2 linked regions of the Prochlorococcus marinus XMU1406 genome follow. The protein of the gene in region 2 interacts with the protein of the main gene of each other region in a pairwise test. Links are inferred from orthologs where the notes say so. Each region holds a gene or a part of one and is shown on either strand. Other genes may lie near its edges.

The links. The genes of interacting proteins can lie anywhere in the genome.
Region 1: the proteins of rlmN (region 2) and ftsZ interact in binary tests that used the Escherichia coli proteins (3 or more experiments, as listed by UniProt). The link is inferred for Prochlorococcus marinus XMU1406 from one-to-one orthologs.

Annotation. Positions count from the first base shown.
Region 1 is NZ_JAAORG010000003.1:190,607-195,743, forward strand. Bases 1,105-4,067 are described here. They hold ftsZ (cell division protein FtsZ), read left to right. Parts: upstream 1,105-2,009; coding sequence 2,010-3,125; downstream 3,126-4,067. Other genes in these bases: HA149_RS07330 (hypothetical protein), read left to right, coding at 1,105-1,108; HA149_RS07335 (cell division protein FtsQ/DivIB), read left to right, coding at 1,105-1,830; panB (3-methyl-2-oxobutanoate hydroxymethyltransferase), read left to right, coding at 3,282-4,055. Outside these bases: HA149_RS07325 (D-alanine--D-alanine ligase family protein), read left to right, coding at 1-687; more of HA149_RS07330, read left to right, coding at 698-1,104; HA149_RS07355 (DUF3721 domain-containing protein), read left to right, coding at 4,358-4,570; radical SAM family heme chaperone HemW, read right to left, coding at 4,736-5,137. UniProt on the Escherichia coli protein: Essential cell division protein that forms a contractile ring structure (Z ring) at the future cell division site. The regulation of the ring assembly controls the timing and the location of cell division.
Region 2 is NZ_JAAORG010000003.1:327,624-332,722, forward strand. What follows is about bases 972-3,896. They hold rlmN (23S rRNA (adenine(2503)-C(2))-methyltransferase RlmN), read right to left. Parts: upstream 2,995-3,896; coding sequence 1,948-2,994; downstream 972-1,947. Other genes in these bases: HA149_RS08245 (HEAT repeat domain-containing protein), read right to left, coding at 972-1,734; HA149_RS08250 (hypothetical protein), read left to right, coding at 1,760-1,927; HA149_RS08260 (high light inducible protein), read right to left, coding at 3,024-3,176; HA149_RS08265 (DNA-directed RNA polymerase subunit beta'), read right to left, coding at 3,231-3,896. Also shown: HA149_RS08230 (ferredoxin), read right to left, coding at 1-213; HA149_RS08235 (DUF1257 domain-containing protein), read right to left, coding at 223-615; HA149_RS08240 (DUF2997 domain-containing protein), read right to left, coding at 602-817; more of HA149_RS08245, read right to left, coding at 967-971; more of HA149_RS08265, read right to left, coding at 3,897-5,099.

The DNA of each region.
Region 1 (5,137 bases), 140 kb from region 2 along the record:
TGTGGAATTATAGGATCTGCACTTGGAATGGATAAAATATTGATGAAAACAATTTTCTCAAATCTTAAACTTCCACAAGTTAATTATCTAGTTTTTCAAAATGAAGATTTCAAAGATAAAGAAGTAAAAAATAATTTAATAAGTGAAATTTTAAAAAAATTAAATTTTCCTGTTTTTGTTAAACCTTCTAACTCTGGATCATCTCTTGGCATCTCAAAAGTCAAAGATGAATCAGAAATATTACAAGCATTAGAAAAAGCTTGGGAAATAGATCCAAGAATCTTAATTGAGGAAGGTTTAGAGGTAAGGGAGATTGAATGCGGAATAATTGGAAATTCAAAACTTTTAAGCTCTGAGATAGGCGAAGTAAATTACGAAAGTGAATGGTATGATTACGATTCAAAATATTACTCAAATAATAAAATAATTATCCCAGCCGAAATAGATTCTAAGATCACAAAAGAAATTAAAGAAATTGCTATTAAAAGTTGTAGAGCACTAAATATTTTCGGTTTTGCAAGAGTAGATTTCTTTTTAGAAAAATCTACTAATAAAATTTTTTTAAATGAAATAAATACAATTCCCGGATTTACAAGACAGAGTATGTTTCCAATGCTTTGGAAAGCTTCAGGTTTAAAAATTGAACAACTTGTGGCTAAACTGGTAGATATATCTTTAGATTTGTAATTTAACTCAAATGTTGCATGGACTTCTTTGGTTACCATTACTTTTAATCTTCATTTTATTAACTGCACTTGGATGGTTAGAAAGAAGAAGGCAAAATCTTTTCAGAAGCTGGGCGAGTGATTCTGAACTGTGCAAGTTAGATAGTTCAGGCGCAGCGTCTTTAAAAGATGGGGAATTAAAGTGGAGCGCATTTGAAGCTGGTAAATTTGAAGAAAAAGATAGTTTTACAATCAAGAAACTAGAGTTAGTTGAATTAATGGCACTAACTTCAGGAGAAGCTCCTCTAACAATTGAATCTCAAGGCAAGTGCAGGTTAAGATTAGTAGGCGATGGGAAAGAGATGGATGTACCATTTTCAGATGCAGAGCAGGCGAGAAAATGGATGGACCAATTGATGGAAAAAGCTCGATGTGATTTGTGAAAAACAAAAAACCAGTCAAAAATAGAAGCTTTTTTTTTCTAATTTCATTTTTATTTTTAACAACCTTATTAAGCATAAAAACTCTTAAAAAAGTTGATATTCAAGATATTAGGATTTATGGCAGTCAATTATTTTCGCAGAATGATTTAGTAAATAATTCATCTTTAGAATTACCCATCCGATTAATTTTTATTAAAACTAATTTATTAGAAAAAGAATTAAAACAAAATTTATCTCTCAAGAATGTTTCGCTAAACAGAGAATTATTTCCTTTTGGTTTGAAAGTTATTATCAATACAACAACTCCAATAGCTTACGGCGAAAGAATATTTAACGATGAAAAAATATTAGGCTTCATTGATAAAGATGGAATTTTTATAAATAAACAAAATGTGGAAGAAAACAATTTGAAAAAATTAACCATACAAGTTTTTGGATGGAAAGAAGAATTTAAAAAAATATTATCTGAAATTTTCATTGCTCTTGAGGATTATGAATTTGAGATTGTTAAAATAACTTTTTCTGCCGATGGATTTCTAACTGTTGAGGAAAAACATTTAAAAACAATATTTTTAGGATCTAAACCAAATTTAATTAACTATCAATTGCAAATAATGAATAACCTAAAAAATGAATTTAAGAAAAATAGCTTTTCAAATAAAATTGATAATATTGACTTGACTAATCCAAATAAACCAAAAATAAAAGTGTTCAAACCCTAATATTTGAAAAAGAATTTTGAAGAATTTTTTTTAATTATTGTAGTGTTGATATGGGTTTTGCATTCAAAACAAAATATTTAATAAATAAATATTTTTAGGATTTTCGTCAACAAATTCCTACAGATGAGCTCAGTAAGTTCATAATGCAGCCAATACTAGTATTAGATTCCTATTAAGAGATGAGCTTCGGTAACAATCCAAACTTTGATCAATCGAAAGAAATCCTTCCAAGCCAAAACGCCAAAATAGAAGTTATTGGTGTAGGTGGTGGTGGCAGTAATGCAGTCAATAGAATGATAAATAGTGACTTAGAAGGAGTTTCATTTCGAGTCCTCAATACCGACGCACAAGCCCTATTACAGTCTTCTGCAGAGCGTAGGGTCCAACTTGGACAAAATCTTACTAGAGGTTTAGGTGCAGGGGGGAATCCAAGTATTGGGCAAAAAGCTGCAGAAGAATCTAAAGAAGAGCTTCAACAAGCTTTAGAGGGATCCGATCTAGTTTTTATAGCCGCTGGAATGGGTGGAGGAACCGGTACGGGAGCAGCTCCGGTAGTTGCAGAAGTAGCTAAACAAAGTGGTGCTTTAACAGTAGGGATAGTAACCAAACCTTTTTCTTTTGAAGGGAAAAGAAGAATGCGTCAAGCAGAAGAAGGAATTGCAAGACTAGCGGAAAATGTTGATACTCTTATAGTTATTCCAAATGACCGATTAAAAGACGTTATTGCTGGCGCTCCCCTTCAAGAAGCATTTAGGAATGCTGATGATGTTTTAAGAATGGGCGTCAAAGGTATCAGTGACATAATTACTTGCCCAGGATTAGTTAATGTTGATTTCGCAGATGTAAGATCAGTCATGACGGAAGCAGGCACTGCTCTTCTCGGAATAGGCATTGGTTCAGGAAGGTCGAGAGCTTTAGAAGCAGCACAGGCAGCAATGAATAGTCCTTTACTAGAAGCAGCTAGAATTGATGGAGCTAAAGGCTGTGTTATAAATATTACCGGTGGCAAAGACATGACTTTAGAAGATATGACCTCCGCATCTGAAATTATTTATGATGTTGTTGATCAAGAAGCAAATATTATTGTTGGTGCAGTGGTTGATGAGGCAATGGAAGGGGAGATTCAAGTTACTGTAATTGCTACAGGATTTGAAACATCCCAACCATTAAATCAGCAAAGAATAAAAAATAGATTATCTAATCAACCCTTATATAATTTTTCAGACAATAAAGAATCGGGAGCCAGTATTCCTGAGTTCTTGAGATTAAGGCAGAATAAAAAAGATATAGGTTAAAAGGTAAAATAGAGTGACTCGGTTATCTCGCCTGCCTCAAGCATCCCTTGTGGCTGCTACCTTCCGGTCCTGACCAGGTTTAGGCGTTAAAACCGCGAAAGGCCGAGTCAAAAACATATTAGCAATTCTTGATTAAAAAAGATACATAAATTTATTATGTTACCTTCAGACCTAGTTAATTATAAAAAAAAATCTCGCAAAATCATTGCACTAACTGCATGGGACTCCATATCAGGATCTATCGCAGAACAAGCAAATGTTGATCTCGTACTAGTAGGAGATTCATTAGCAATGGTCTGCTTAGGATATAAATCGACATTGCCATTAACTTTAGAAAACATAATTTACCACACGAATGCTGTTTCAAGAGGATTTAAGAAGAAAATTGAGGAACAACCTTTAGTCGTTTCAGATATGCCTTTTCTGACTTACCAATGTGGTGAGGATAAAGCTGTTGAGTATGCAGGGAAAATCATACAAAGCACTTATGCAAAAGCTGTAAAAATAGAAGGAGCTGAACCAGAAATACAGAAAGTTATTTCTAGATTAATAAGAATGGGAATCCCTGTTATGGGTCATATAGGTCTTACACCACAAAGCTATCTAAATATTGGATTAAAAAAACAAGGAGAAAGCTTAGCAAGCCAAGAAAAAATTAAGAAAGAGGCTTCAATTCTTGAAGAATTAGGGTGTTTTTCAATAGTTCTTGAACATATTCCTGATTTGCTTGCTAAAGAAATACAAAATTCTTTAACAATTCCCATAATAGGTATCGGTGCAGGTAATTATTGCGATGGCCAAGTAAGAGTTACTGCAGATTTATTAGGCCTCAATGATGATCAACCACCATTTTGCCAACCGATTATCCAAGGAAAGAAATTATTTAAGGATAAATTAAAAGAATGGGTAGACTCTGAAAGGCTTAACTAATAAACCCCATTTTGTCATAAAGTCTAATTCCTTAGGAACATTGTATTTCCATAGGTTTAGTAGGATATATATTATCTTTTAATCATTTCATTTTTTTCTATTTTTAATATTTAAAAATAAGTTTGTATAGTTTGCAATAACTAATAAAAGCAAAAGGAATGTATTAATAGACATTTAAAAAGAGAGTCGTTATAACCTGTAATTTAGATCTACTGTCAATCGATGGATTTTGTTTCAAAATTTATTTTTTACAAATTTCAAAAGATATTTAAGACTATATTCCTTTGATTAATAATTTGATTTTGAAAAACTCTATTTCTCTTATTCCTTTTCTTTCGATGATAATTCTTACATTGGGATGTTCAAATAAACCAGCAGAAAAAGAAATGAAAATGCCAATGTTATTTGATACCAGAGAACAGGCAGAAAAAGAAGCCTATAAATTTGGTTGCGAAGGAGCTCATCAAATGGGAAATAAATGGATGCCATGTAGTATGCAAAAACATAACCATTAAAACGAGTGCTTAATCTCTCCAATTTTTATCAACTTAGAATTAATTTTTTGCCGAAATTTGCTTCACCTTTTGTTAAAGAAGTTTTTGAGGGAATTTATTTTATTATCTGTAATTCCCATAAAACAAGTGATGGCAATAGTTTTAGCCATGACAAAATGGGCATTGTTAATCTAAATTAATGTCATCCCACCACTTAAACAATGCAACAAGAACTTGATTGCTTAGTTCCATTCCATTAGGCTCACTTAAAAAGAATCTATTCCCCTTTCTTACTAATAGTCCACTTTCAAGAAATCTTTGCCATTCTTCAAGCAATTTACTAAAGTTGCTTTCAAATTTTTTGTTTTCCCAGTTTTGTTCTTTAAAAACTTCTTTGATATCTACACCCTCTTTGAGTCTTAATCCCAACATTATTTTCTCATCAAGTTCTTTATAGACAAACTCCTTATTAGTCAAGGATGAATCTAAATTAAATTCGTATTGTCTAGTTACCCATTCTTTATATTCTCTACTAACTCTTGGTCTAGTTAACTTTTCCCCCCATGGCGAACTAGTGGAACCTTGACC
Region 2 (5,099 bases):
ACTATCTCCATCTTGTCTAATTGCTCGACTTCTACCATGAAATTCATCAACTAAGAAGGTGTTTGAAGCAACGTGTACACAGTATTTACATCCTATACATTTAGCTTCATCAACCCAAACAGCTTTTTCTGCTAATTGACCACCTAAGACTGGTTCAAAGCCTGTGATTTCTATATTTAGTGAAGCATTATCAAATGGATCGGTTAAATCCATAATATGAGATTAGTTATCCCACTTGGTTAAAACCAATTCAATAGAACCATCATTTTGATTTTTTTGTTCTACGATTTGATAACCATCCTCTTTTGTTTTGGAAATAATTGTTTCGTAGGCATACATTTGAGTAACTTTAGAGATAAATCTTTCTACTGGAAGCTCAAATTTCCATAGATCTAGGTCAGTAACTAATTCATATGAATTTGAATTATTGTCCCATTTAAATCCAACTTTAGTATCGCCAGGCAGATTCATGCTTATATCAACGGCTGTAAACTTGCCTCTAAAGCCCTTAACAAATTTCTCTTCTTGGTTGATAATGTAACCAAGATTATTTAAGGCTTTAATTAATGGCTCTGCATCTTTGAGCTGTGTTTTAATCGTACTAAAGTGTGACATTAGATTCTTGGTTGAATTGTTTTAATTTTTCATTTTGATAAGAGATGAAAGCATCAGATGTTTTATTCTTAACTGTTACTTTACCAAGAGCGTTTTCAAGATTTCTTGTAGCTTCGTTGCATGAACTACCAGTAAATCCTTCTACTGTCTCTTCAACTCTTCCATCTTGATGAATTTTGAATCTCAATGTTTTTTGAGGCATTAAATTCAGTACTAAGTACTTTTACTTTATATAGAATAACGAAATTTTTTTGTTTCAGTTGGTACAAGTTAATTAATTTTAATTTTTATATTGAATATCTAATAAATAAATTTTTTCAGTAGGTTGATGATAAAAAAAAATAAAAAAATTTAGTTATAAAAACCTTGCATCCCCATTGAATCTAAGGCAGTTTTTGCTTCTTCCATAACGGAAGGTTCTTTATCGAAAAGAGCTATCTTGGTACATTCATCAATGAAAATTTCCTGAAATGAATTATTTAATTTTTCGTACAATCTACACAAAGACCAAATACAATTACTTCTCACACCAGATTCATTATCTATTTTTAAGCTTATCAAAAGTTGTTCTGCTGCTAATTGAGCGTTCTCAAAAGAAACATTTCCAATTTCAGCTAAAGAACTAGATGACCACAACCTAACTGCAGCTACATCGTTCTTCAAAGCATTTATTAATGGATTCAAAACAATTTGATTATCATAATTAGCTAAGCTCCATGCAGTCGCTCTTCTGACATAAGCATTATCGTCAGTCTCCAAAAGACGGACAAGTTTCTCCACCGCGCTGGGACATGGATTACGACCTAAAGCATATACCACACTCATTCTTTCAACAGGACACGGTTGATCAAGTAATGGTAACAAAAGTGGAAAAGATCTTGAATCTCTATATTCACAAAATATTCTTAAGCCCTGTATTCTCTCTTCTCTGTTACCTTTAAGCATTTTTAATGCTTCATTGCATTCTTGAGTTATGTTTAAACCTTTTGGAAAAGAATCTTTATCAATTTGCTCTAAAGGATCTATTTCAATTTCTAACGCTAATTCTCTCGCTAAAACATCAGGATCAACAGCTATATCAACTAAGCTTTCTTTATTAGAGTCCTTATTTTTTGTCATTTTAAAAATAAAAAAATATTAATTTATGGGAGCAGGAGACATCATATCTCCTGGCAACCAAATTCTTGCACTAACTGCAAAAAAGGCGATCCCAAAAAGTGAGACAATAGCGAAAGGTAAGATTTTTGTCTTAATAAAACCCAAAGTTATTAAATTAATTATCACAATAATAACCTGTTTAAGAGACTTTTAAAAAATTTTTATTTGATAATATTATTTATTTTTTGCATTTTGTCTTAGCTGACCACAAGCAGCATTTTTATCTAGACCTCTGCTTGTTCGCAAGCTAACTGCTATACCATTGTTTATAAGTCTAGATTTAAATAATTGGAGATTCTTTAGAGAGGTTCGTTGAAAATCAACCTCGTCAATTTGGTTATACTGAATTAAATTTACGTGACATTGAAATCCTTTTAACAAATTACTTAATTCATAAGCATGTTCTAATTTATCATTCACCCCACTTAGCATTAGATATTCAAAACTTACCCTGCGACCAGTATCTCTTACAAATTTCTTACAGTCTTCGATAATATTTTTGATCTCATAGTTTTTGGCACTAGGAATTATCGTTTCTCTTGTTTTTTGGTTTGAAGCATGTAGGCTAATTGCTAATGTAAATTGACAATTACCTAAAACTTGAAAAGACTTTACTGATAATCTACCTATCATTTTTGGAATAGCTACTGTACTTACAGTTATCTTTCTCTGACTGATCTGGAAATCTTCGTTTATAGATTTAATTGATAAAAGTAAGTTATCAATATTCAATAAGGGCTCACCCATACCCATGAAAACTATATTAGTCACTTTTCTATTCATTTCATTTTCGATAAATAAAATTTGATCTAAAATTTCACTTGTTTTTAAAGATCTCTTCAAACCTTCCTTACCAGTTGCGCAAAATTTGCAATCCATTGGGCAACCAACTTGACTAGAGAGACAAGCAGTTAGTCTTTTTTCAGTTGGTATACCAACGCACTCAATACTTTCATTATCGTCTGTAGACAGTAACAACTTTAGAGTACCATCGTCAGCTAAGTTTCTTTCTTGAATACTTAGCTCACTTACTTTAAAACCATCGTCTTTTAACTTCTTTCTAAAATCTAAAGGTAAGACTTCTATTTGATCAATATTTTTCTTCTTGTTTCTATAGTTATAAATCCAATTATAGATTTGGCGACCTCTAAAAGGAGCCTGACCATAATCTATAGCCACATTTTCTAAATCTTTCACACTACTTCCAAGAAGATTTTTCAAATTATTTTGTATTTAGTGCAAAACTATTTTCACCATAACAGCAAACCATGTTTTAAGAAAAATTCTGTAAGAATAAGAGCAATAAATCCGATCATGGCCATCCTGCCATTAAGTCTTTCATTATAAAAATGAAATCCATAACGAGGTAATTTTCTTTTAGGTACAATCTCTGGCTTAATCATTGCTTGCAAATTTAAATATATATTCTAGTCGCTAAAAATGATAATAGATAGATTTTATTCATCAGAAAGAAGGCCCTCCTCTTGTAATCCCTCCAGTGCAGCAGGATCTGGTAATTGATCTTCAGAAAATTGATTTTCAGCATTAGGTCTTGCGAATGCAGCAAAATTACTCGAAGTAGGATCGATTCCATGTCGGTTTCTCGTTGTCTCCAAATCTTCATCACTAGGATCATCAAGTATTGCAGTAGAGCTTACGGCAGGTGATTGTGGCATATCAACTGTATAATCTGGCCTTAAATTCTGTGCTCTTCTGTAGCCACCAGATTCTTCTGCAAGGATATCGGGGTGAGGACCAGCCTCTGAGGATAATTCCTCCACAAAACCGCTAAAACCAGTACCTGCAGGAATTAATCTACCGATAATAACATTTTCTTTTAAACCTCTTAACCAATCAGATTTACCTTCAATCGCAGCTTCCGTAAGAACCCTTGTTGTTTCTTGGAAAGATGCTGCTGAAATAAAGCTATCTGTGTTGAGAGAGGCTTTAGTAATACCCAACAAAACAGGAGTAAATTCTGCTGGAGCTCCTCCTGTGATTGCCATTGCTTGGTTAGTATCTTCCACTTGCCTCATCTCTATGAGTTCACCAGGCAAAAGAGTAGTATCCCCGGCATCTTCTATACGGACTTTACTTGTCATCTGTCTAACAATAACTTCAATATGCTTATCATCGATTGATACACCCTGAGACTTATAAACATTTTGTACCTCACTGACCATACTTCTTTGTAGTTTTGAGATAGATTCTCGAGCTGCGTCTATTAAAGGTTTTTGATCTTTTAAATCATTAAAATAGCAATCTAATAGTTCATGAGGATTAATTGGACCATCAGTCAAAGATTCTCCCCCTGATACTTGTTGTCCATCACTGACCATTATATTTTTTCCAATTGATAGTTGATATTCATTAATCAAATCATCTTTTTCAATGACCGATAAAGAAACTGATTCTTCATCATTACCTTGTTTAATCTGAACAATTCCAGATTTTTTACATAGAATTGCAGAGTCTCTGGGTCTCCTAGCTTCTAATAACTCTTCAATACGAGGCAATCCTTGTACGATATCTCCAGTTTTCTGCCTCTCAAAAACAAGTAAAGCTAAACCATCTCCCCTAAGAACTAAATCTCCGTCTTCAACATGTAAAACTGAATCAGGAGAGACCATATAAGGTCTGCCAAGTCTTAAAGTTACTGAACTATTAGAAATTTCTTCTATTTCACCACAAGAAGTTGATTTTACAGAATTACTAATAGGATTACCATCCACTACACGATCACCAACTTTTACTAATGCTTTATCACTAATTTTAATTTGAATTTTATCTTGTTCTCTTTCAACAATTAACCTTCTTATAGGCTCATCGTCAACAACTTTTGGTAATTGAATCAATCCTTTTTCTTTACAAAGAATTTGAGTAGTAGCTATTACATCTCCTGCTTTTACTAATTGGTTATTCTTGACTTGCAGTTCTGTATGTGTTGAGCCATGACTGGAGTCAGATATAGTATCTCGTCTTACAAGAATAGACTCCAATATTACTAAGTTTAGTCTATTGATTGATGCATCATTTTTATCTTCAATCGACTCAACGTCAATAGTCATTTGAGGAGTAGCATCATAGCTTTCAATGCTTAAATGTGTTCTAAGCAATTCAACTCCTTCAACTGATTTTATTAATTCACCGTCTTTATAGGTAAGCCTTTGGATAGCTTTTAAGCCTAAATGTGGTCCTTTTTCCTGCTTAACATGTGATAGTTGGGGTAATTCCGCTTGGTCAGGAATGGTAAATTCTTCAACAGTTCTTAATAACAAGCCTCGACATTTAGGTGTTTCTAATTTTTGAACAAAAAGAATTTCTTT